2 regions of the Leptolyngbya sp. DQ-M1 genome follow, and region 2 is predicted to be linked to the other one. Evidence: predicted binding sites of a transcription regulator. Region 2 holds the regulator's gene; the other holds the start of a gene.
The links. The regulator HrcA, encoded in region 2, represses chaperone genes, less so after heat shock. The targets are predictions, from matches to a motif close to ANTTAGCACTCNNNANTNNNGAGTGCTAANT.
Positions count from the first base shown of each region.

Region 1: the regulator HrcA is predicted to act here: its motif matches at 2,693-2,723, upstream of groES (co-chaperone GroES).

Region 1 is NZ_JAMPLJ010000003.1:174,834-187,302, forward strand. Features, by position in the region: gene NC981_RS10605 (XisI protein) at 1-60, opposite strand, end outside; gene NC981_RS10610 (XisH family protein) at 48-464, opposite strand; gene groL (chaperonin GroEL) at 565-2,205, opposite strand; gene groES (co-chaperone GroES) at 2,256-2,567, opposite strand; gene NC981_RS10625 (N-acetyltransferase) at 2,857-3,357, shown strand; gene NC981_RS10630 (hypothetical protein) at 3,468-3,662, shown strand; gene NC981_RS10635 (phosphoribulokinase) at 3,659-4,591, opposite strand; gene NC981_RS10640 (2-phosphosulfolactate phosphatase family protein) at 4,882-5,670, shown strand; gene NC981_RS10645 (NDP-sugar synthase) at 5,780-6,955, opposite strand; gene NC981_RS10650 (tetratricopeptide repeat protein) at 7,634-8,398, shown strand; gene NC981_RS10655 (hypothetical protein) at 8,395-8,652, opposite strand; gene NC981_RS10660 (hypothetical protein) at 8,815-8,952, shown strand; gene hppD (4-hydroxyphenylpyruvate dioxygenase) at 9,251-10,339, shown strand; gene NC981_RS10670 (methyltransferase domain-containing protein) at 10,411-11,589, shown strand; gene NC981_RS10675 (ABC transporter permease) at 11,586-12,469, opposite strand, start outside.
Region 2 is NZ_JAMPLJ010000001.1:376,186-388,654, forward strand. Features, by position in the region: gene NC981_RS01785 (Fur family transcriptional regulator) at 1-229, opposite strand, end outside; gene NC981_RS01790 (DUF4332 domain-containing protein) at 476-922, shown strand; gene NC981_RS01795 (GNAT family N-acetyltransferase) at 1,003-1,539, opposite strand; gene NC981_RS01800 (hypothetical protein) at 1,703-2,428, shown strand; gene NC981_RS01805 (PadR family transcriptional regulator) at 3,362-3,754, shown strand; gene NC981_RS01810 (cofactor assembly of complex C subunit B) at 3,828-4,352, shown strand; gene NC981_RS01815 (DUF3155 domain-containing protein) at 4,560-4,877, opposite strand; gene NC981_RS01820 (GAF domain-containing sensor histidine kinase) at 5,174-6,430, shown strand; gene NC981_RS01825 (S-layer homology domain-containing protein) at 6,427-7,665, opposite strand; gene NC981_RS01830 (PD-(D/E)XK nuclease family protein) at 7,949-8,635, shown strand; gene NC981_RS01835 (NAD(P)-dependent alcohol dehydrogenase) at 8,801-9,868, shown strand; gene hrcA (heat-inducible transcriptional repressor HrcA) at 9,952-11,016, opposite strand; gene NC981_RS01845 (rhodanese-like domain-containing protein) at 11,121-11,453, opposite strand; gene NC981_RS01850 (hypothetical protein) at 11,586-12,254, shown strand.

The DNA.
Region 1 (12,469 bases), on a different contig from region 2:
ATTCTGATAACCAGTCAAAACTTGTTTAATAATCGTCCGGTACTGGATCAGTTTGTCCATTGCACAATGACCTCGTTTGTAGTGTCGATCACGATCAGGAAAATTTGGTTCTGCTCAATTATGGTTTGAATTGCTTTGAGCTGGAAGAAGCTGTTAAAAACTTCTTCACGAATTGCGAGATAGACTTGTCGATCAGGATCAGTAAGCGTGAGAAAACTACGATAGATAATGTACTGCCCCAGTGCAAGTTCTAAATCTCGAACTGGAGAAGGACTAATAAAGCTTTTAACCTCTACTGCAATTTTCCTAGCATCCCGTTCAGCCGCAAATAGCTTTGTTGCTGCCATATCTGCATAAACCTGAATTTCTTCGTATTCAATCGTCAGCGGATCTTTTGTAATTATCCAACCATCCTTGCTCAAAGCATTTTTCATCGCATCGTGATACAAATCTTTGGCAGGCATGGTTTACAGGTTTTTCTTGGTTTGTAGAAAGTTTTTGATAGCAAAAAGCGCGATCGCTCCCTTTCAAGAACGATCGCGCTTTCAGTTTTAGAGACTCAAATTAGTAATCGAAGTCGCCCATACCGCCGCCAGCACCAGCGCCAGCCGCAGCACCATCTTTCGGTTCAGGCTTGTCAACCACAATACACTCGGTCGTCAGCACCATTGCTGCGATCGAAGCCGCATTCTGAAGTGCAGAACGAGTCACCTTAGCAGGGTCAACGATACCTGCTTCGAGCATGTCAACGAATTCACCCGTTGCAGCGTTGTAGCCGACGTTGAATTCTTTCTCTTTGACGCGCTCAGCAATCACCGCACCGTTTTGACCTGCGTTTTCAGCAATTCTCTTCAGAGGAGCCGTCAATGCACGAGCCACGATTTGTGCGCCGATCAACTCTTCGCCGCTGAGGCTGCTCGATGCCCAAGATTCAAGATCCGGAGCCAAGTGAGCCAAGGTTGTACCACCACCGGGAACGATACCTTCTTCAACAGCCGCTTTGGTTGCGTTGATCGCGTCTTCAAGGCGGAGCTTACGATCCTTCATTTCGGTTTCGGTTGCTGCACCAACTTTGATCACTGCAACACCACCTGCCAACTTAGCCAAGCGCTCTTGCAGCTTTTCCTTGTCGTAGGAAGAATCGGTTTCGTCCATTTGACGACGGATTTGCTCAACGCGAGCTTTCACTTGTGCTTCATTGCCTTCTGCAACGATCGTCGTGTTTTCTTTAGTGATGGTGACACGACGCGCTTTACCCAACTGATCGAGTTTGGTGGTGTCGAGCTTCAGACCTGCATCTTCAGTGATCAACTGACCGCCCGTGAGAACTGCGATATCTTCGAGCATTGCCTTACGACGATCGCCGAATCCAGGAGCTTTCACCGCAGCCACGTTCAGCACACCGCGCAAACGGTTCACAACCAAAGTTGCCAGTGCTTCTTTCTCGATGTCTTCTGCAATGATGATCAGCGGACGACCTGCACGCGCCACCTGTTCGAGCACCGGAACGAGGTCTTGAACCAGGGTGATCTTCTTATCGGTGATCAGCAAGAACGGCTCATCCATCACTGCTTCCATCCGCTCGGTGTCGGTTGCGAAGTAGGGCGAGATGTAACCTTTGTCAAAGCGCATCCCTTCGGTGACTTCGAGTTCAGTCGTCATCGACTTGCCTTCTTCCAGCGAGATTACGCCTTCTTTGCCGACTTTATCCATTGCGGACGCGATCATTTGACCGACTTCTTCATCGTTTCCGGCAGAGATTGTACCGACTTGTGCGATCGCTTTTGAGTCTTCAACTGGACGCGCATGAGCAGCAATCTTGTCTACCAAGAAGGTTGTTGCTTTGTCCATGCCGCGCTTCAGCAGGATTGCGTTTGCACCTGCGGCAACGTTCCGCATTCCTTCTTTGACGATCGCGTGTGCCAAAACGGTTGCAGTCGTGGTTCCGTCTCCAGCCGCATCATTGGTTTTAGAAGCTGCTTGACGAATCAAGGAAACGCCCGTGTTTTCAACGTGATCTTCGAGTTCGATTTCTTTGGCGATCGTTACACCGTCGTTCACGATCTGAGGTGCGCCGAACTTCTTCTCCAGAACCACGTTGCGACCTTTAGGGCCTAGAGTGACAGCAACGGCTTCGGCAAGGATGTCCATACCGCGCTCCAGAGCGCGACGAGCGTTTTCGTTGTAGATGATGCGCTTAGCCATAGTGTGTTGAAAGCTTTGTAAGGTTTACAGAAAAGAGAGAGTCAAGAAAACTATGAAACGACTGCCAGAATGTCTTTTTCAGACAGCAAAACGTAATCATCGCCACCGAGTTTGATGTCGGTTCCGGCATACTTGGAGTACAGCACTTTATTACCGACTTGCACTTCCATGGGCTGACGTTCGCCCTTCTCGTTGAGCTTGCCATTACCAACCGCTACGATTTCGCCAACTTGGGGCTTTTCTTTAGCGTTGTCGGGCAAGATGATGCCGCCTGCGGTTTTTTCTTCAGCTTCGCTCACTTTCACGAATACGCGATCGCCCAACGGTGTTACGGTGGACACGCTAAGAGAGATGGCTGCCATACAAATCCTCCAACAATCTAGATGAGCAACAAACGATCAAATACTTGCGGCTGAATACATGATTCAACCGGGTCGCCTGTCGGTTTTTTTCAACGTTTACCAGTCTACAGGCTTTTGGAGTTTTGAGTTAGCACTCTCGCTCCCTGAGTGCTAATTTAGCGAAGCCAGCGATCGAATGCAACTTTAGAAAGAGTACGGCTTACCGAACGAAGGGGTTGCGGAAGGAACGATGACGATTATCGGGCTGCTCAAGGTATTCTGATTGAGAGATTGCTGTTTTAAGGGTGTTATGCAAGTTCGAGCGGAAAGACTGGAAGATATCGAAGCAGTCCGTCGAATAAATATTGCTGCGTTTGGGCGATCGGGAGAGGCAGATTTAGTCGATCGATTGCGCCCCATTACCCCAACCCTTTCCCTTGTTGCAGTTGCATCCGATCAAATTGTTGGGCACATCTTCTTTAGTCCAGTTGCGATCGACAACACTGCTCTATTTATTTTCGGACTTGCACCGGTCGCAGTTCTACCCAATTATCAGCGACAAGGCATTGGAACATTGCTGATTCAACAGGGTTTAACGGAGTGCGATCGCTTAGGCTGCAAAGCGGTTGTCGTGCTAGGTCATCCTGAATATTATTCGCGCTTTGGGTTTATTCCAGCTAAGCGTAAGGGATTGAGATGTGAGTACACAGTCCCAGATGAAGCGTTTATGGTGCTGGAGTTAGAAAGCGGTGTATTAGATAGCTGCGAGGGAATTGTGAGATATCGATCGGAGTTTAATGCTCTGGAATAATGATCTCAATAGGATTCAGTCAGCTTCTCGATAACTCACCATTGGGGTGATACATTCACGCTTGCAAGAATTTAAATTGGGTCAAAGTTCGTATCAGGAGCAATCTAATCATGCTGAGTGGTAGTGATACTATGCTTGACCAAGACTGGTTCGATCGTGGAAAAGAGGATGCCTGGGCGGGTCGATCGAAGAATCCCCCAGAGCATGACCCACAAGCCGCCAGTTTTTACGATCTGGGCTACAGCGAAGGAGAAATCGAACGTCCGCCCGTCAGCCTATCGCCTGATGTCGAAAGCCAACCTTAGAGCGCTTTCGTTGCCTTGAGCATGTGATACACAATCAACAATTGCGTCATGGCTAAGGGATAGCTCTGGATCATCTCGCCCGTGGTTCCCGATACCTTCCCGAGTTCAGTATCACCAGTCGGATTGCACACATTCGACAGTGCCGGAAGCTCATCGCAAATAAAGTGCTCTAGATCCACAACCTGATCTTTTGTTGCGTGTCCGTCAATCTCCAACACATCGACAGGTTTACTCATATCGCGATCGAGTCCCAATCGAATCGCTGATCGTGTGGGTGCGTCATCCCCAACCACTCGCGTCAGCTCCGGATGCGGAATCGTAGGACGTAGCACCAATTTCACATTTAAGTGACCATTCACATTCGGAGACGGCTCCGGTGGACAAAAACTGACGACCATATCCGCCCAAGCCCGTTGCGGACGAATATACTCGGCTGAATCCGGTTCGCGCTTGCGTAACTCTTCTAAAACTTGCTCTTCGGTGTAACCCCGTTTTTGCGTATCGCGTTTAATTTTCCATTGCGCTCTCAGGGATTCTGGCGGCGCAAGGTATACCTTCACGTCATAGCAATCGCGGGCTGTACGAGTCGAATACCCTAGCAAGCCTTCGATAATGATGAAGCGATTCGGCTTGATATAGGTGGGGGCTTCAAACGTTCCAGTCTTGTGGCTGTAATTTGGCTTGAGAATGGGCTGACCCGATCGCAACAGCGCTAAATGCTGCTGCATAATGTCTAGATGATTACAGTCCGGGTGCAGGGCAGTGATGCCAATCTGAGCGCGTTGAGCGCGATCGTACTTGTGATAATCATCGGTGCAAATGATCGTTACGTTCTCTTCACCCAGCACTTGAGCAATTCCACGAGTTAGCGTCGTCTTCCCAGCCGCACTATCGCCAACGATACCAAGAATAATTGGGCGCTGTGACATGATCGCTTCTACACCTTCGAGAATTAGGTTTGACTCTAGAAACATCCTAAGCGGTGAGGGAGTCTAGTTTTGCTCAAGAATCATTACGACTCCTCGAAGCGCAAATGGAGCGAACGAAAGCAATGCTGCATATTATATTTCCAATAGCCACTTTGAGGTATCATTGAGTAGAATCTATAACAACCCCGCTAAGATATATTTCGTCTTCTGTCTTTGTATTTAGTATCCTGAAAGCGGCGACTCCTCTTCACCTGAAGTTTTCCTGCCGCAGTCACTACACTCTACACCCTATGAAATTTTCAGTATTCCACACGCCCGAACTCACACCTGGACAAAACGCTGCTGATTGTGCGATCGCGATTGATGTACTGCGAGCAACCAGCACGATCGCGACTGCTCTGTTTGCTGGAGCGGATGCAGTTCATGTTTTCAGCGATATGGAGAAGCTCGTCCAAGAAAGCGAGGCGCTACCCCCGGAGAAGCGTTTACGGGCAGGAGAACGAGGCGGAAGTAAGGTAGAAGGCTGCGATCTCGGTAACTCGCCGCTCGACTGTACGCCCGATTTGATGAGCGGAAAACAACTGTTTATTAGCACCACAAACGGAACTCGCGCCCTCCAGAAAATTCAAGCTTGTCCGACTGTATTGGCAGCGGCATTGATTAATCGTCACGCTGTCGTGAAATATCTGGTCGAGCATCAACCCGAAACGGTTTGGATCGTCGGGGCTGGCTGGGAAGGATCATTCGCGCTCGAAGATACCGTCTGTGCGGGTGCGATCGTGCAAAGCGTGGCGGATCAACTGGGCTGCCCGCTCGAAGATTTGGTCGGTAATGATGAACTGGTTGGCGCGGTTTCGCTTTACCAACAGTGGCAAGATAACTTGCTGAGCTTGATGTATCACGCAAGCCACGGTAAGCGATTGCTGCGGCTGAACTGCATGGAAGATCTGAAATATTGTTCAACGCTCGATTCGCTCGATGTTTTGCCGATTCAAGCTGAGATTGGAACCTTGGTAAAGCATCAAGCGTTGGTGCGTCCACTGCTTGACCGAACGCTCTCTAATGCTGCTTCGAGATAACTCTTTCAAGCATCTCTAAACAACCATTTAGCCCCCCTAAATTCCCGATTTTGCAGGATTTAGGGGGGCTAATTCGTTCACGATCGCGGCAATTTTAAGGGTAAGGGTCTCAAGTTGCAACCTTGGTATCGACATTCAACAGTTCCGCGATCGCTTGATGTTCTGCGGCGGGATGTCTTGGCACTTCATGACGCGCATCGGTGATCAGCCAGTCGAGTGAAGCGGCTTGGACATCGATCGTTGCGCCTGTCTTGTCTACACAGAACCGCCCGAAGACCAGCTTATCGACCAATCGCACTCCTGGCCCTAAACGCGACCATTCAAAAATGACACTGTTATCCACGGTCGCACCGCTACAAATCCAGCAGTTATGTCCAATCATTGCAGGGCCTACAATTTTCGCGCCGTCCTCGATACAAGTCATGCTGCCAATGTAAACCGGGCCTTGAATATCCACTTTGTCCCAATTGACTGACACATTTAGCCCCGTGTAAATTCCCGGAGCCACTTCACGTCCTGGGATCGGAACATTTTTGATTTCGCCTTTGAGAACGCCGCGAATGGCTTGCCAATAATCTGGAACTTTGCCGATATCGACCCATTCAAAATCCATCGGCAATCCATAGAACGGTGCATTCATTTCCACTAGCTTCGGAAATAACTGGCTACCGATATCAAACTCAACACCGGATGGAATGTAGTCTAGAACTTCGGGTTCAAAAATGTAGATCCCGGTATTGATATTCGTGCTTAAGGCTTCTTCAACCGATGGTTTTTCCTGAAATGCCTTGATTCTGCCGTCTTCGTCGGTTACAACTACACCGTAGCTTGGAACTTCTGATCGATCGACCGTTTTCATAATCACCGTCGCGATCGATCCTTTCTCCCGATGCCACTTCACTGCTGCTGTGAGATCCAAATCGATTAGAGCATCGCCACAAAGTACCACAAACGTATCGTCAAAGAAGGGGGAGAAGTCTTGAATGCGCTTCATCCCGCCTGCTGAGCCGACTGCCTCGCCCACAAGATCTCCGTCTACGATCCGACCCTCAAACGAATAGCCAATCTGGACACCGAAACGCTGCCCATCTTTGAAATAGCTTTCGATCTCATTCGCCAAATGGCTCACATTCACCATGATTTCGTCGAAGCCGTGTTGACGTAGCAACTCCAGCAAAAACTCCATCACTGGTTTTTGCAGGATCGGAATCATCGGCTTAGGAATCGTGTACGTAATTGGTCGAACCCGTGTGCCTTTCCCAGCCGCCAGAATCATGGCTTTCATAAATTGTTTGTCTCCAACCCTACGCCGTCAATGTTCATACGATCGCACACTATAACTGGACAATTTCGCGCCAAACTCGCTTCAATCACAAGCCCCTAGAGCGCGATCAAGCTCTAGAAGCCCAAAGATTATGTCAACCCTACCGTATCCCGTTTGATCTTGAATTCGTCTGAAAGTTCAGTTTTTCTCCAAGATGTTCTGAAAGCGCGATCGAGTTCAGAAAACTCTCTTGCATTATCGCTGATCGCTCCAGCGTTCTAACAGTGCAAATGTTTTAGAGCTTTGGTTTTGCGATCGAGTCTGTCACTTTGTGAGCGATCAACTTCGCCTGGGTCAATTTGAAATTTGGCATAAGCGCAGACAGTATCGCCATTCTACAGATTATCTTTCGAGTGTTGGCATGTTCGTGTTTATACGGGGGAAAGTTCAAGATCATGCAAAGTTAATACAAAGTTTCTGTAAAGCGCCAGGATTTCGTGAACGATTTGGCTGTTTCAGAAATCGAATCAATCAGCAGTGTAGGAATTACTGAGGCTTAGAATCCGCTCAGGGAAATGGCTCCAAAGACGGAGAAGAAACGCAAGATCTGACCGTGGACATATTCAGTTATGGCACTTGGGCAGTAAACATCAGCGGGGTAAGTCGGTAAGTTTAGTTCATAGACATGGTGAGGATGGTATGAACGGTCGGACTTTTTTAGATGGCAAGCAATCGAAACAACGAACTGTGAATGTGGGTCGTGCGAATGCGGTGAGTCGTCGCTCTCTGAAAGCCGATCGCTCATCGCCCAAAAAGTCCACCCGTTCGCAAACGGTCTGGCTTGATCCCGTTGCTCAGGATCGCTTACTGCGCCAGCAATCCCTGACGGATGCGAAACAAGGTCACTATCTCGAAGCGATTGCAGGTTTGACCATTTTGATCGATCGCAATCCTGAAAATGCAACCGACTACAATAATCGCGGGTTGGTGCATTTCCAGTGTGGGCATTTGGACGCAGCGATCGAAGACTATAACAAGGCAATTTGCCTCAATTCTAAACTTGCGAGTGCCTACAACAACCGCGCTAATTACTACGCCTCTCAGGGGCTTTTAATCGAAGCGATCACAGATTACGATCGAGCAATTGATCTAGATCCGACCAATATTCGCGCTTGGCTGAATCAGGGAATTACGTTTCGCGATCTCGAACTGTATTCGCAGGCGATTGAGAATTTTGAACAGGCGCTGCAAATTACGCAACTGCTTTCCTCGCCGCTGAATGATCACTCGGTGCTAGAGGCACATCTCTACGGAGCGCGGGGTCGGGCACATCATTTAGCAGGCGACTGGAATTTTGCGATCGCGGATTATTACCGCGCCCTAGAGCGCATCCCGGAAGCTGACATTGCGGAAAAGAGATTGCGGATGCAGGTCAATCGCTGGATGCAGGAATTGACGAATTAGATTCGACTGAATAGCGAAACCATAAATGCGAAGGCAATAAAGACGATCTCAGTTCCAATCAGGTCTGTTTTTCGCCCAGAATCGGGGAAGGCAGGCTGTAGCCAGAAATTCACCTGTTTTGTCATCTGCGGCATCACTGCCCAGGTGAGTAGCGAAGAAATGATGATATTGTTGACCAGCGTAACGACCGCAGGTGACCACGATTGCAGCGATTTTAACCAATCATAGGTCGAAAACAGTTTTATCTGGATCATCCCTCCATTTGCGAAACGCTGCTTTGTTACCATTAGGAACGATGAATTCTAGAACAACTGTGGAGTAGAAAATGCGATCGTCGTGGCTAGTGCTGAGCATGCGTTTAGTGTCCAAGATTTGAGTAGTTTTAAGATCGTTTTCAACGGACGGACATTCTGTTTATGAATAATGGTGCAGAAGCAACTCAATCTCAGCGTGAAACGACGCAAGCTCAACCAGAAGTTAAAGCGTTCAGTTTAGAACAGCACCAGAAACAGCTACAAACGATCGAATTCCAAACCTACGCAAAATCTGTATAAGTGAGATTGCTAAAGCGATTGTCAACATCAACTTTAAAGTTATCAAGAACTTCATACGAAGCTGAATTATCGAGTGTTGAAATTAGTTCACGTCAATTTGCACAATAGTACAAAGCTTTGGCAATCTCTCTAAAGGTATATTTATTGTCTTAAATTTGCTCATAGCCTGATAAAGCCACTAGACTGATTTTCAGTCTGGTTCTACATTTTTAGATAAAAAACTAGGGTTATTTGCTGCGGAATGATATGAATTTTTATAATTCTGTGATGTCGCCTTCAATTATGAGTGACGGTGTGCATGAGTGATGCTGTTTCGATTCAAGCTTTCGATCATTTAGAACTTTATGTCGGCAATGCAAAACAAGCTGCGATGTTTTACGACCGCGCTTTTGGCTTTCAGTCGATCGCCTATCGAGGACTCGACACTGGAACCCGTGATGTTGCCTCCTATGTCATGCAGCAAGGCGAAATTCGCTTAGTGTTGAGTTCTGCGCTTGATTCAGATCATCCGATCGCGCTTAAAACTGCTAAGCACGGCGATCATGTTGCGATTATTGCGTTGAGGGTGATGGATGTTGATCGAGCTTTTGCAACCAGCATGGCACGGGGCGCTCTGATAGCAGTGCCAGTGACCGAAGAATCAGACGAAATGGGAACTTATCGCTATGCTGCAATTTATGGATATGGCAATACGCTGATTAAATTTGTGCAACGCGATCGTTACCACGGCGTTTTTGCTCCAGAATTTGTTCCACGTCTAACTCAATCTCATACAGATGCTGGATTAATCAAGATTGACCACATTGTTGGGAACGTTGAGAAAGGACAAATGAATCGCTGGGTAAAGTTTTTTGAGAACGTTTTAGGATTAAGTCTATTAATACAGTTTGATGACAAAACGATTACAACCGAGTATTCTGCACTCACTTCCTCTGTAATGCAGAATGCCACAGGTACGATCAAACTTCCCATTAACGAACCTGCGATCGGCAAAGGAAAATCTCAAATTCAAGAATTTCTAGAATACAATCACGGCGCGGGAGTTCAGCATGTCGCTTATCTCACTCACAGCATTGTTGATACGGTGACGAAGCTGAAAAACCTAGGAATTGAGTTTCTCAGCGTTCCCCGATCGTACTATGCAGATTTAGAAGCGCGAATTGGCAAGATTGATCAATCGATCGACCAATTAGCCGAACTGGGAATTTTAGTTGATCGCGATCGTGAAGGCTATTTGCTGCAAATTTTCACCCGCCCTGTGCAAGATCGCCCGACCTTATTTTTTGAAATCATCGAACGGCACGGAGCGCAAGGGTTCGGGGAAGGAAATTTCAAATCGTTGTTTGAAGCGATCGAACGGGAACAAGCCTTACGCGGAAATCTTTAGAAACTGCGATCGGGGGGTGTTTCGTCGATTGTATTCTCTAAACTAGATCCCAGTGATTGAGAGCTACCAGCATGACCGATACGACACTTTCCTACGACGTAGAACAAGCGGTAAGAGAGCGCTATGCAGCAGGCGCACAGCAACCTCAAGCCTCGCTTTGCTGCCCAACGGATGGTTATGATCAGCGCTACTTAGAAATTCTGCCGCAAGAAATCATCGAGAAAGACTATGGCTGTGGCGATCCCACTCGCTACGTAAACTCCGGCGAAACGGTCGTTGATCTGGGTTCTGGAGCCGGAAAAAACTGCTACATTTTGGCACAAAAAGTCGGCGCAGCCGGAAAAATCATCGGTGTGGATATGAACGATGAAATGCTCAGCTTGTCACGCAAATATATTGCACCAATAAGCGAGAAGCTAGGCTATGAGAATGTCGCATTTGTGAAAGGCAAAATTCAAGACCTAGCGCTGAATCTAGACCTGGTACAACAGTGGTTAGAACAGCATCCAATCCATTCTGTAGACCAGGTTGCGGCGTTTGAGACAGAGTGCGATCGCTTACGTCAAACTCAACCCTTAATTGCAACAGATAGCGTTGACGTTGTAATTTCCAATTGTGTTCTCAATCTTGTTCGTCCTCAAGATAAAAAACAATTGTTTCAAGAGATTTTTCGTGTTCTCAAACGTGGTGGACGCGCTGTAATCTCAGATATTGTTTGTGATGAAGCTCCGACCGAGAAGATTTTGAACGATCCGGAACTGTGGAGCGGCTGTATTGCGGGTGCATTCCGTGAAAATGAGTTTCTCGAAATGTTTGAGCAGGCGGGATTTTATGGAATCGAAATTCTGGCGCGTCAGACTGAGCCGTGGCAGGTCATTGATGGCGTGGAGTTCCGATCGCTCACCGTTCAAGCGTTCAAGGGGAAACAAGGCGAATGTTGGGAGCGCAATCAAGCTGTAATTTATCGCGGCCCTTGGAAGTCGGTGCAAGATGACGACGGACACACCCTCTATCGGGGTGAACGCATGGCAGTGTGCGATAAAACGTTTCAAATCTACACCAATTCCAAGGGTGCTTATCATTCTGATATCATTCCGATTCCGCCGCGTGATTCAGTTTCATTCGAGGTAGCAAAACCATTTGATTGCTCTAGCGATACCTTTCGTGATCCGGGTGTGACTAAAGGTGCAGATTATCGCGAAACGATCGACCAATCCAATGGCGACTGTAGCTCTTCAAGCTGCTGTTAATCTTGTTCAAATACCTTCCCCAACGCGGCAGGTGGCGTACTCCGAATCAGTTCTGAGGCCGTGTTGTCGATCGGGGAAGGTAATAGTTTTAGCAATCGCTCTAACCAATCGCTCGAAGTAAAAACCAACAATAGAATCATCAATAGAAATGGTGCAACGGTAAACACTTGAGTCGGAACATCTGGAATCGTACTTTGAGCCACGCCCGCCAGCGATTGCAAAATGCCAAATAAATAACAGCTAATTGCAACTCTGAGCGGATTCCAGCCGCCAAAAATGACGATCGCTAACGCAATCCATCCATATCCGGCTGTATGCAACTGACTCCATCCCGCCTTAAAATTTAGCGAGAATGCTGCCCCAGCCATTCCCATCATTGCGCCCCCGATCAGCGTGTAAATATAGCGCATTAAAACGACATTCGTTCCTCTCGCAAATGCCGCATTCGGTTGTTCTCCGATCGCTCTTAACATCAATCCAGCGCGAGTCCGGTAGAAATAAATCCAAACGAGCGCGATCGCCAAATAGCTGAGATAAACGAGCAAATCACTCTGAAAAAACAACTGCCCCATCAATGGGATATCCTGCAATAGCGGCAACCGAAAACTCGGCACCGTTGGCCCCGGAATTCGCACAAATGGATTTCCAAGAAACGACGACAAACTCGCACCCAATAGCGTTAACACAAACCCGATCGCCACTTGAGACTGTTTCAGAGTCAGCGACCCAAATGCCACAATCAGCGCGATCGCCGCTCCGACCAATCCCGCTCCCACAAATCCGATAATTAAGCTTGGAACCGTTCCGGTCGCTTCGAGCGTTTTCGCGATCGCAAATCCCGTCATCGCACCCATTAAGATTGTGCCTTCTGCCGAGAGGT
Region 2 (12,469 bases):
CGGACAGCGCTTCTAGATTCTGATAGACCGAGGTATGCCCAATCTCTTTGCCCTGGCGATTCAGGCGATCGTAGATCTCTCGCGCCGATAAATGTTCCTGATCTTGCCAAAGCAATTCGAGAATAAATCGACGCTGGCGGCTGAGACGCATCCCAAGGCGTTGACAGCGTTCGATCGCATCGTCGAGGCAGCGAATCGGTTTAAGGTCTGATGTCAGTTCGGTGTTCATCGTTAAGTGGCAATGCTAAGGAATTTGTTGTTAACGAACCATCTCGATCGTGAAACTGTTAGAAAGTACAACTGTAAATGAAAGTTTTATTCGTTTTCTGAAGGCTTCGATACCCTATCAAATGATAGAGGTTAGCTCATCTGATCTATCTCTAGTTCTATCACAAGCTAAAGTAAACTCGCTACAACTTTGCTTTGGAGAGTTCGAGTTGTTAAACTAAATGTTCTAATTTTGTTCGAGGACACCGTGACGCATTCTTCCGCAAAGCCATCGAAAAAATCAGCAGGCATTCCCTCGGCAAGCTGGGAGATCGACCTACTTCCGGGTCTTGCTGCCGATGATGCAGCTCGACTGAACGATCGTCACATTCACACAACGCTAGACTTGTTTAGACTGGGTAAAACGCAAGATCAGAGAAACCTTTTAGCAACTGAACTGCAAGTGCCAATTCGCCAACTGAATAAATGGGTTGCCCTTGCCGACCTCGCCCGTATCCCTAATGTGGGCTGTGAGTACGCTGGACTGCTCCTTCACGCAGGCATTGCCTCGCCCCCACAACTGGCGCAAACTTCGATCGGTCAACTCCACCGCCAACTGCTGCGGCTTTACGTTTCCACGATGCAACGGCGCGATCTCTGTCCTACGACAGATTACATCGGCTTGTGGATTCATCAAGCACGAAGCCTACGGTAATTCAAGAATTTCATCTACGCGATCGTATCCCTGCTTCACAGTCTGGGGAACTCTGAAAATGCAGATGCCCGGATTGCACTTTAATCCGGGTACCAAAACATTCCTTTGATTCCCTCTGGATCTTGCATGAATCCCAAATTTCGATAGAAATTGACCACATGCGGATCAGCGAACAAAGTGATATTACTGATATCCTCGCTCCGAAGCTTCTTAATCATGAACTTCATCAACGCTTTCCCTAGCCCCTTGCCCTGGAAATCCGGATGCACTACGACATCCCAGATCGTTGCGTTAAACGCATGGTCAGAAGTCGCCCGCGCGAATCCGACCAGTCGCCGCGACGCACCCCGCTGCTCCCACATTGTTGCCACTAGAAAGCTATGCTGAATCGCTTTCTTCACCTTTCTCAAGGGGCGACGCGACCAGCCCACCGCATCGCACAGCTCCTCTAGCTCGTAAAGATCAATCTCTCGCTCTGTTGAGAAAAAGACCCGCGAGTTGGCGCGATCGCCTGTCGTTGTTCCCTCTGTTGATCCGGGGACAACATAACTCTCCGTCGAGGCTGGTTTCTCGATCGAAGCATCCGTGCTACTAAATAAGCTTTTCCAAAAACCCATGCCAAGGTCATCACAGTGAAGCAGTAATAGCTAGTATATCTCTCGGATTTGAGTTGCATTCTCCTGATTTTGGGGAAATGTTAGCAATTGTCAGTCTCCATATCGATATTTTTTAGTTTTGACTTATTTATCTGCGTGTCGTTGAGCAGCGGTCTCCTCCACTATGGCTTTGGGTCTAAAATCCTCTACGTTAGAACTGTTAAAGCGCTTTAATCGGGCGTTCCCGCAGTTTTATGAGCAGTTCGTCAGCAGCGAAATTCAACTGCAAAATCTCAGATTGGCTTATCAACTGTATAAGTCAAAACAAGCCGTGATCGAGCTAAAAACCGAGGGAACAAAAAGTGCGCTGCATTTTGCCTACCGCAACCAGTCCTTTTTGCTCAGCGATATTTTCGGGGTTTTGGCAGCTTATGGCTTGACAATTCACAGTCTCAGCCTGTATGGACAAATCTACCCACCAATGCTGGTGTTTATTAAGCTGATTGTGTCGCGCAGCGGCAAAGCCCTGACCGACAAGACGGCTGAAAATGTCTGTCGGGCGATTCGAGAAGCCTTGGCGGGACGGTTTGAAGTCGAAGAAATGCTGGCTGTTGAGTTTAACCTGGATGCAGGACTAGAACAGGTTGAGACTGAGTTCTATGTCGATCCAGTCTTCCACCTGCCCGCGCTGCTAATTGAAGCAGATAATCAGCCTGGATTGTTCTACAAAGTGATGTACGCAATCTGGCAGGAAGATTTGCTGGTCGTGAATGCGAATTTGCTCGTTTGGCGTGGACGAACGCGGCTAATTTTGTATTTATTAGGCCCGAATGAAAGTTTAATTCCTGAGTATCTCGGTCAAAAGATTGCTGAAGGTGTGAAGCAGCGATTACTGGGGCGGCGGTTTTAGTTTGATTCTCCAAGATTCGCGATCGCTCACGCAACGATCGACCCGCAGCCTTTGGGAACTTTTCTTGGAGGCATTCGTCTACTCGCTACTCCAGCTTGGACATTTTTAGTCAGCGGTCTAAAAATAATCCTCCTAATCGCTTCGCCCCCTAAGATTAATGAGAATTCTAGCGATTTCTCTAAAAAACTTCTGCCAATTTAAACCCGACAGGCTAAAATTTTGGGTTTTGACGGTCACAAGGAGACTAAAATTTTTCGTTGAAATTCAGCAAGTTTGTAGATTGGCAAAAGTTGATCGAACTGATAAGAGGTCAAACTAAGCAGAGATTAGATTGCGTTATCAATTTGGGCGACTGTCGATCGTAAATCTGCCAAGATTGCGAATAATCTAAATATTTCTTCAAATATCGCCAAATTCTTGAATTCCGTATGATACAGCGATTGTAAATTTACTTCCTAACCCACAAATTAGAATTTCAAGTTTAGAATCGAGAGGTACAATTTGCAGAAGCTAAGCAACTTAATGAAATGGCTGTTTTAAGAAAAGCGCATAGGCTGCTGGGTGCTATTTACACAGTGCAGTCAAGATGAAGACTGAATATTGCCCTATGTTCTTAAGCACCGATTTCTTAAAATTGTTTAACTCAAAGCGATGCCGATTCGCTCAGTCTGCGATCGAATTGTGAAGCTCATTCAGGCTGACAGCTTAAATATCAATTCAAATGTTAGTTGTCATTTGAGTTGTGGAGTTGTTCAGTGTGTTTGTGCCAAGTTGCAATTCGAGCCAGTTTAATATTTCACGCTGAAGGATTAACCCTTTAGAGGGACGGCAACCTCCGATATGTGATTGTTAATCTAGGAAGCAAAGCTGAGTTTTCGATCTTCGTGTCGCTTTCTCAAGCAAGTGATTTGTCGCATACCTGGAATCAGACAGATGAAATTTGAGGATATTTACCAATTTTTCAAAGATCCGCCACCTTTCTATCTCAATAAAGAACTGGCGGTCTGTTACGTTCTCGCCGTCCTCTTACGGGGAGATTCTTACGGAACTGAATTAATTCAACTGCTTGAAACAGAATATCCGCTGTATCGACTATCGGACACAGTTCTCTACAGTGCCTTAAAGTTTCTTGAAGATGAAGAAATGGTCACGGGCTACTGGAAAAAAGTCGAAGGTCGGGGTCGTCCCCGCCGCATGTATCAGATTAAATCTGAAGCCATGCCGCAGGCACAGGATCTTGCTCGACTCTGGCGCGAATATGCCGTTAAACGCGAAACCGCGCACGAGAATTCAGGAATTCCCCAGGTTAGTGGGGCTGAGAAATAAGCAGCGGAGTTCTATCGATGTCCCGTTGTTGTCTAAACTGATGGTGTAATTGGGATTGCTCTTTAGTTGCGCCATGACTCAGCCTGTAATTGCCTCAACGCTTCTTCTCACCGTTCTATTAATGATTGGGCTGTTTTTCTTCATTCGCGCCTCAGTCAAAGATCGAACTCAGGAGGTGCGCTTGCTGTCTGACCAATCCGAAGATTCTCTGCTGTCTCAGTTGCGCTCCTACTTCGGGCAGCGCTCTTATCGAGTGGCGGCGATCGACGCAGCGAATAATCAGGTTACATTTGAAGGCGTAGTTCGCCCTAGCGTGTTCCTAGCAGTCTTTCTGTCCTTGCTTGCCTCGATCGGTGTACTGTGCTTTGTGCTCATCCTCTCGATGGCGCTGCCCGACTGGTCAAATTTTTGGTTTGGATTATTGCTCCTGTCGCCCTTGGCAGGAGTCTTTTACTGGAAAGGGGCAGGGCGAGTTGAGCAGGTATCGCTTAGAGTAGAGCCGAGTCTAGATGCCGCATCGCAGAGCGTGATTACTGTAAAGGCACACCGGGATGAGTTAGCGGAGTTGCAGCGATTTTTAGAACTGAAATCAGAATAGCTCTGCTTCGGATCTAGCACCGTCAGACCGATCAAATGTAAAAGCTCCCTTCGTTGCGTTGAAGGGAGCTTTTGTCAGATGAATGCTTTATATTAACTTGCTCAACTGAACCTGTAACAAAATTTAGCTACAGTTGCACTTCGCATTCAGAGCAAGCAAAGACCGATAAGCCGAGCCATTTAAAGGTTCTGCCAATGGCAAAAACGTCTATCGGCTCCGGGACGGAACAACGACAGCATCCACTTCATCTTCAGAGGTTCGCAAGCTGGGGAATAAGAAATGATTTTCTTCCACATATTGTGCGCCAAATAATCCCTTCTCTGCCCAGAAGTATCGATCTGTGGTATGCTCGTTTCTCTTGACCAGCAACAGCGCGGGCGGCACGATGCCTTCAGAGTGAATGAATTTGCGAGCAGCAGTAACGGGTTTATCTTCGCCACACTCAATGCTAAATTGAGGAACGCTTTCTAAAATCCGTCTTCCTTCCTGCCGCCGCCGACTCTTGCGTTTACGTCTCCTTGCCAAACCCTTTACCTCCTTAGGTTCCAAACTGCCGAAACTTGTAATGATCGTTACAAAACCCGTCGCAACTATATCAGCTCCTGCCCTAGACTTCAACTTCTCTTAACGCATCTATACAAAGTCTTAATTTTCTTTTTCCGAATTCCTGCTAGGTCATCAAAAGGAGTGGAGTTACACTCACAAAAGTTAAGACAAACGGATGCAAAAGGTTGGGGATCAGAGCTATCTACTAAATTAATAAGAAAAATTACTTATCGTCAATCCTTATTTTTCTAAAATCTGCCGAAGAAGAGATGCTAATGCCCACAAGTAGCGAATTCATTGAGTTGTGTCGATCGCAAATTGCGTTATTGACTCAGGCACTGGGGGCATCGCTCAGCGTAATCTATCTGACGGAAGAATTAGTTGAGAGTTCTCAAGCGCGTTTGATGCCGATTGCAGCTTACCCAGAAGCGGCTGGGACGCTGGAGCGATCAAATCGGCTGGCGCTTCCGGCAGCCGTTGAGTCGTATCCAGAGGTGACGACATCGAGCGGACTAACTCAGCCAAAGCAATTAGTTTTGCCGCTGATTCATGAAGAATTAGTGTTCGGGTTGCTCGTGACCGAGCGTGAGGATCGTCCTTGGACAACCTGGGAGCGATCGCAGGTAGAGCGCATTGCTAATACATTATCGCTGGCTTGTGTAATGGATCAGCGGGCGCAGTGGCTCGATCAGGCTCAGCGCCAACATCGATCAAGGCAATCTCAGCAGCATGATGTGTTGGATAATTTGCTGCACCAGTTAAAGAGTCCACTGACGGCACTCCGCACGTTTGGAAAGCTGTTGGTCAAGCGGATGCAGGCGACCGATGCAAATCGTGAGATTGCAGGCAGTATTCTGCGGGAAAGCGATCGTTTACAGGAGCTTTTACAGCAGTTTGACGAGGCGATCGACCTCGATTCCGTGGATGTGTTGGCGGAGGATGCCTCGCTGGTGAGTCGTCCGATTCCTTTGCTGCCCGCAGGGGTGCTGACCACTTCTAGTCTGGAGTTGATGCCCTGCTTGGTGAATGAGATTTTGCTGCAACTGCTTGAAACGGCAGGCGCGATCGCGCAAGAAAAAGGGCTGGCGCTTAGAACCGAAGTTCCAAACCCCCTCCCCCTTGTTTCTGCCAATCCTGGGGCGCTGCGTGAGGTATTAAGTAATCTAATCGATAACGCTTTGAAATATACACCGTTAGGCGGAGAGGTGCATATCCGGGCAAATCATAGGGACGATTATGTGAATGTTTGGGTTAGCGATACGGGATATGGAATTCCGCCGCAGGATTTAGAGCGGTTATTTGAGCGGCATTATCGGGGAGTGCAGGCGGATGGTGATATTCCAGGGACAGGGTTGGGGCTGGCGATCGCTCGCCGATTGATTGAACAAATGCACGGGTCGATTCAGGTGTTTAGCCCATTAAAAAGCGAGGGCTGGATCGCTCAAGACGACCACCCCCCGCAGCGAGGAACAAGTTTTGTTGTGAAGTTGCTGAAGAACGAAGTTGAGGAACCCCCCGCAGGTAAGGGTTAGGAGCGCGGTAAGGTCAAGGCGCTGGTGAGGCGGAGATTTAGATCCGAGTTAGGACGGATGGAAATTAAATCAACGCGATCGCCCCCAAAGATCAGCCCTGCCAAAGCACCGACTCCAGTTCCAATCAAGACTTCTTCGGCGCGAATATTACGATCGCCGGTGACGGCAGAAATTCCCGCAGCAGCAGCGCTACCCAACACCGCATCCTTAAGAATTGTGCCTGTACTTGCACCACGACGCACCGTTTCTGTCGTTGTAATCGGATCAGAAGTTGCCGCGATCGCGACTCGCTGACCATTCGCCAGAATGAGTTCCGAGGCGGTGAACTGGGCTGCACCTTGAGAAACCGTGAGCTGACCAGCAATTTGGCTACCCGATGGAATCAAAACTGTTCCGTCAGAGGTCACAATGTTTTGAGCCACGGTGAGCGTAACCGGGGTGGGTTGCGGTTCGTTTTTCGCAAGCAGGATCTTGTCGGCGCGATCGTAGCGAACCGGGATTGCAGTTCCAGCAGGAATATTGATCGCTTGAGGCTGCGTTGGCGCTTGACCGACAATGTAAGGCGATTGAATTGCGGCGACCTGTCCAGAACTGACTAATGCCTGATAAACGAAGGCAGCAACATCCGCACGGGTTGCGACTTGGTTCGGGTTGAGGAAGCGGACATCCGGGTAGTTGACGACAATGCGGCGTTCGGTGGCGGCGGCGATGCTGTTGCGAGCATAGCCAGGAATGTTGGACGCATCGGTGTAAACCTGAAGCACAGAGTCAGCAGGTTGAGTGCTGGCGTATCTCAGACCGTTTGACAGAGACACCAAAGCTTGAGCACGAGGGATATTGTCATTCGGTCGAAATGTTCCGCCTGGAAATCCTGCAAGAAATCCTGTTGCATAGGCGTTCCGAATCGCTTGAAGTCCCCAATAATTGCTGGGAACATCAGAGAAATTGATCGGTGTATTTACTCGTGGCGCATTCGGAAATGCTTTGAGCAAAATTGCAGCGAATTGAGCGCGAGTCACCGGATCATTCGGGCGAAATGTGCCATCAGGAAATCCAGCAATAATGTTACGAGAAGCCAATTCTTGAATAAATGGAGAAGCCCAGTTATCCGAAGCAACATCAGAGAAGGCTGCTTGAGCCGAAGCAGGTGCTACCATAATCATTGGAGCTGCTGCACCTGCGATCGTACCGAGTGCCAAAGTCAAAGCTAAGCCAGATTTTACAGTGCTATACATAGGTAGCCGTTCCCAAGCGTGAGAGAGTTTTTTCTTGTTAGTTACGTAGATGTTTGAATGAGCTAAAAAGTTCCTGCATCCGGCTAAAGAACTATCTTTAACTTTGTTTGAAGTGCAGCATTTTGGCTCAGTTCTCTACGCTTTATATTCAACAATGACCGTTAGGTTTCCGCAGAAGTTTCTGAACTTAGGACAGTTTTCAAAGTGGTTGAAGAAGCTAGAAGTTTGAGGGATTCAACGCCTGATTTTTTAGGTACGATCGAGAGCAATTTTTGAGGAATCAATGGTGTCTGAACTGCCGCGCTATGCGTCCAAATCTGTCCGAGAAGCAGGCAAACAGTTTTATGTCGATGCGAATGGCGATCGCATTCCCAGTGTGACCACGATTCTGAATGCGACAAAGCCGCGTGAAGACCGAGAGCGCTTATTTAACTGGCAGCAGCGAGTTGGAGTCGAGCAGGCAGCAGAAATTACCAAAACCGCGAGTCGGCGCGGCACCGGAACGCATCGCTACATTCAGAAATTCCTGCAAGGGCAGGAAGTCGATTGTCCAGAGACGATTCGCCCGTATTGGGAGAGTGTTGAACCTGTGTTAAGAGCGATCGAGCAAGTGCGATTGATTGAAGGGGTGGTGATTCACGATCAATTGGGATATGCCGGAGTGGTCGATTGCGTTGCCAGTTATGAGGGCGTGCCCTGCATTTGTGAATGGAAAACAAGCGATCGACCCAAGAAAACGGTCGATCGCTTGTATGATTATCCACTTCAGTTAGTAGCGTATTGTGGAGCCGTGAACCAGCTATATCGCGAGTATAACCTCAACCTCTGTCATGCCTTGCTGGTCGTTGCGATTCCGGAAACGCCTGCGGAGATCTTTTGGTTTGAGCCAAGTGCGATCGATGAGTATTGGCAGCAATGGGAATCACGAGTGCAACAATACTGGCGACGACTAGGATATTTTCGGTATTAGATTTAATTACACAAGTGCGTCCTAAGTGGGATATCTCCGCAGCCTAAATGCGCTGCAATGCTTAAACGAAGTGACCGATCAGGCTCAGGGATTGCGATCGCTGAGTCGGACGAACTCGCTGAAAAATACCAGGCATTAGAAGTCAACCCAGCGGAGCATTAATTCATGTACAAAGCAAAAGCTTACTCGGCTGCGAGTGCAACCTCACCGCTCACAGCCGATACGATCGAGCGGCGCGATCTGACCGAAAATGATGTCCAAATCGAAATCCTCTTTTGCGGCATCTGCCATTCTGACCTACATACAGTCCGGGATGAGTGGAGTAGCTTCATGTCTACGGTTTATCCAGTCGTTCCCGGACATGAAATCGTTGGGCGAGTGACTGAAGTCGGCTCAGCAGTGACCAAATTTAAGCCCGATGACATTGTGGGAGTGGGCTGCATGGTTGACTCAGATGGAACCTGCCCCCAGTGCAAAGCAGGATTCGAGCAGTTCTGTCCCAATGTCACGCTCACCTATAACTCTCCAGACAAGCATCTTGGCAGGGTCACTTATGGCGGCTATTCCGAAAGTGTTGTGGTCGATCAGCGCTTTGTGCTGCGCGTTCCCCCAAATCTCGATCTTGCAGGAGTCGCGCCACTCCTCTGTGCAGGTATCACGACTTACTCGCCCCTGCGCTACCACGGCGTGACCAAAGGTAAGAAGGTTGGTGTGGTCGGTCTTGGCGGATTGGGACACATGGGCGTGAAATTTGCTCATGCGCTCGGTGCTCACGTGGTGGTGTTCACGACTTCACCGGACAAGAAGGAAGATGCACTTCGTCTGGGTGCAGATGAAGTGGTCGTTTCTCGCAATGCCGACGAGATGCAGAAACACGCGGGTAGCTTTGACTTCATTCTCGATACGGTCGCTGCCGTTCACGATATTAACGCCTATCTTAATTTGCTCAGTCGCGATGGCAATATTACCTTGGTTGGCGCACCGCCGAAGCCGCTAGAGGTTGCGGCATTCAGTCTGATTATGGGACGGCGCAATCTCTCTGGCTCGAATATCGGTGGGATTGCCGAAACTCAGGAAATGCTCGATTTCTGCGGGGAACACAATATTACCGCCGATGTGGAAGTGATTCCGATTCAGAAGGTGAATGAAGCTTACGATCGACTCCTCAAGTCCGATGTGAAGTACCGCTTCTCGATCGATATGTCATCGATGAAATCTGAATCACCCAGATAGAGGCTCGAATCAGTCCCAATGACAACCGCATCGAATTCTCGTTTCAGGCGATGCGGCTGTCATTGGCTCTTGGTAGTGCTGTTCTAGCTCAACATTTCCGACAGATAATCGGCGGTGGCTTCGACGAGCGCGATCGTATCTTCGTATAGCATCCGAGTCGGACCTAAAACGCCAATACTTCCGACGGGAACCGTTCCGCGATTGTAGGTCGATGAGATTAATGAGCAAGCCCGAATCGGCTCTAGTGGATTTTCTGAACCAATCCGAATCGAAACGCGCCGACCGTCTGAATCGGGCTGATCAAAAATGAGTGGTACAAGCTGATCTTGTTCTTCTTCAAGCAGTTGCAGAATCATTTGCACTTGATTCAGTTCTGAAAATTCTGGGTGTCTTAGCACTTCCGAAACGCCGCTAATCATCAACTGCGACGGTAAAGCCGATTGTGCTAGGCGGTGTAATAGATCCGCAAGCACAGAAGTCAAGAGCGAACTATAGCGATCGAACTCTCGCCCCAGTTCGCCCCAGTCTAACCGCTGGATTTCTGAGAGCGATCGACCGCGCAACTGTTCGGATAAGAAGTTTGAAAGAATTTTCAACTCTCGATCGACGCTTTCGGCATCAAGATCCGAGGGCGGTATCTCCATTAAGACCGATTGGGTTTCGTAAGTATCCGTTACCAGAATCAGCATGACGTGAGCCGAATCAACCTGGATTAGTTGAAGATGCCGGATTTGCGTTGTGTTCGTCATTGGCAGGGTGACGATCGCAATATAGCCGCTTAGAGTTGAAAGAATTTGTGCGGCTCCTTTGAGGACGGCTTCAAAGCTCCATTTGTCCCAGTTGAGGCGATCGCTCAGGATTTGCTCTAGTTGAACAGCGATTCCTGGCGAGGGTTGAATCAACTGATCGACATAGATCCGATAGCCCGAATCTGAGGGCACTCGACCTGCTGAAGTGTGCGGCTGAAACAGAAGTCCGACTTTTTCCAGGTGTCCCATTGCATTGCGAATCGTGGCAGAACTGACGCTGAGATTGTACTCTCTGACCAATGCGCCTGATCCCACAGGTTCTGCCGTGGCAATGTAATGCCTCACGGTTGCCCAGAGAACTCGTTGTTGACGGTTATTAAGCGGAGGATTTAAGGACATTTTCAAGAACGATCGCGTTTTATCGGATTGAGACTAAGATAGCATTTCCCTTATTTTTACTTTAGATTTGGGTCACGCATCGTAGCAAAACCAACGGAATCGTCCTAATACCGGGGAATTGAGCGATCGACCGCCGCGGAATAGGCATCGATTCCACCGGAAATGTTTTTTACATTGGTAAATCCTTGCTGAGTTAGCCAGTGGCACATCTGCGCCGATCGTACTCCATGATGACAAAGCACTAAGGTTTCCGTTTCTGGATCGAGCTTGCTGTGAATTTGCTCTGACCATTCGGAGAATTGGCTGAGCGGCAAGTTTTGAAACGGCTGGAGCGAGGCGGTTTCTACTTCCCAGGGTTCGCGCACATCGACGAATTGAATATTGGGATTATCGAGGCATTGGGCGAGGTCTTGAACAGTGATTTGAGAAAAGGGCATAGGACGGAAATTGGCTTGGGTATATGTCCCGTATTTTCTCAAAAGATGCAGGGAAAAGGTGAGTAGAACTATGGATGTCGCAAGTTGGGCGATCGACAAAATAGTTTTATTCCCCTAGCTAGGTGTTAAACGATGAATTCTATTGTGAGGAGTACGATCGTCGCTCAAATCGGAGCGACGATCGCGATCGCAGCCTCGAGTGTTGATGTTGCCCCGGCTCATGCGTTAGCGATTAATGGAGCGTCATCTGGAATTTCAAATCCGGCTCAAACGATCGACTTCAACGATCTTACTGTTGGTGATAGAACTGTCATTACCAACCGATACCCAGGAGTGACATTTTCCAACCTTTTCGCTTCGACCTATAGCAACGGTAGTAATATCACTGGTCGAAACTTGACAAATTTCTCAAGCGGTCTTGGTTCTGGTGCACGAAATCCTTTTTCTATTCGATTCAGTACCCCTCGGAGCGGTGCAGCGTTCGCAATGGTAACTGTGACAGGAACAGCAACCTTTACTGCTTTACTGAATGGCGTAGCGGTAGAAACGTTCAATGCTAATACTGGCTTCTTTGGGTCTAACAACTTCTATGGATTTACAGGAAGCAGCGGATTTGACGAAATCCAAGTTTCCATCGCTAGCAGCGATAATGGAGGGGTCATTGACACTCTCCAAATCGGGGCTGCCGCAACGCCTGTACCTTTTGGATTTACGCCACTTCCAGGGTTAGCCGTTTCTGGTCTGCTGAGTGGAATTCACCGTCTGCGTAAGCAATTTGCTAAGGAGCGTGCTGAAGCTTAAACCAGTGAAGAAGCGATCGTGCTAAGAAAGCGAGTTGAAGGCTCAGTATTTTTAGCGCGATCGTTCTCAAGAAAAGCGCAACGTTGATCGGTAAACACGGGTTTGATGAGCAAAAATAGCTCAACGATGTACTAAAACAGTTCATCGGATCACTGAAACAGTGCTCGCGATCGCTATTTCAGTTCACGCGATCGCTAAAATAGCTCAACGATGCA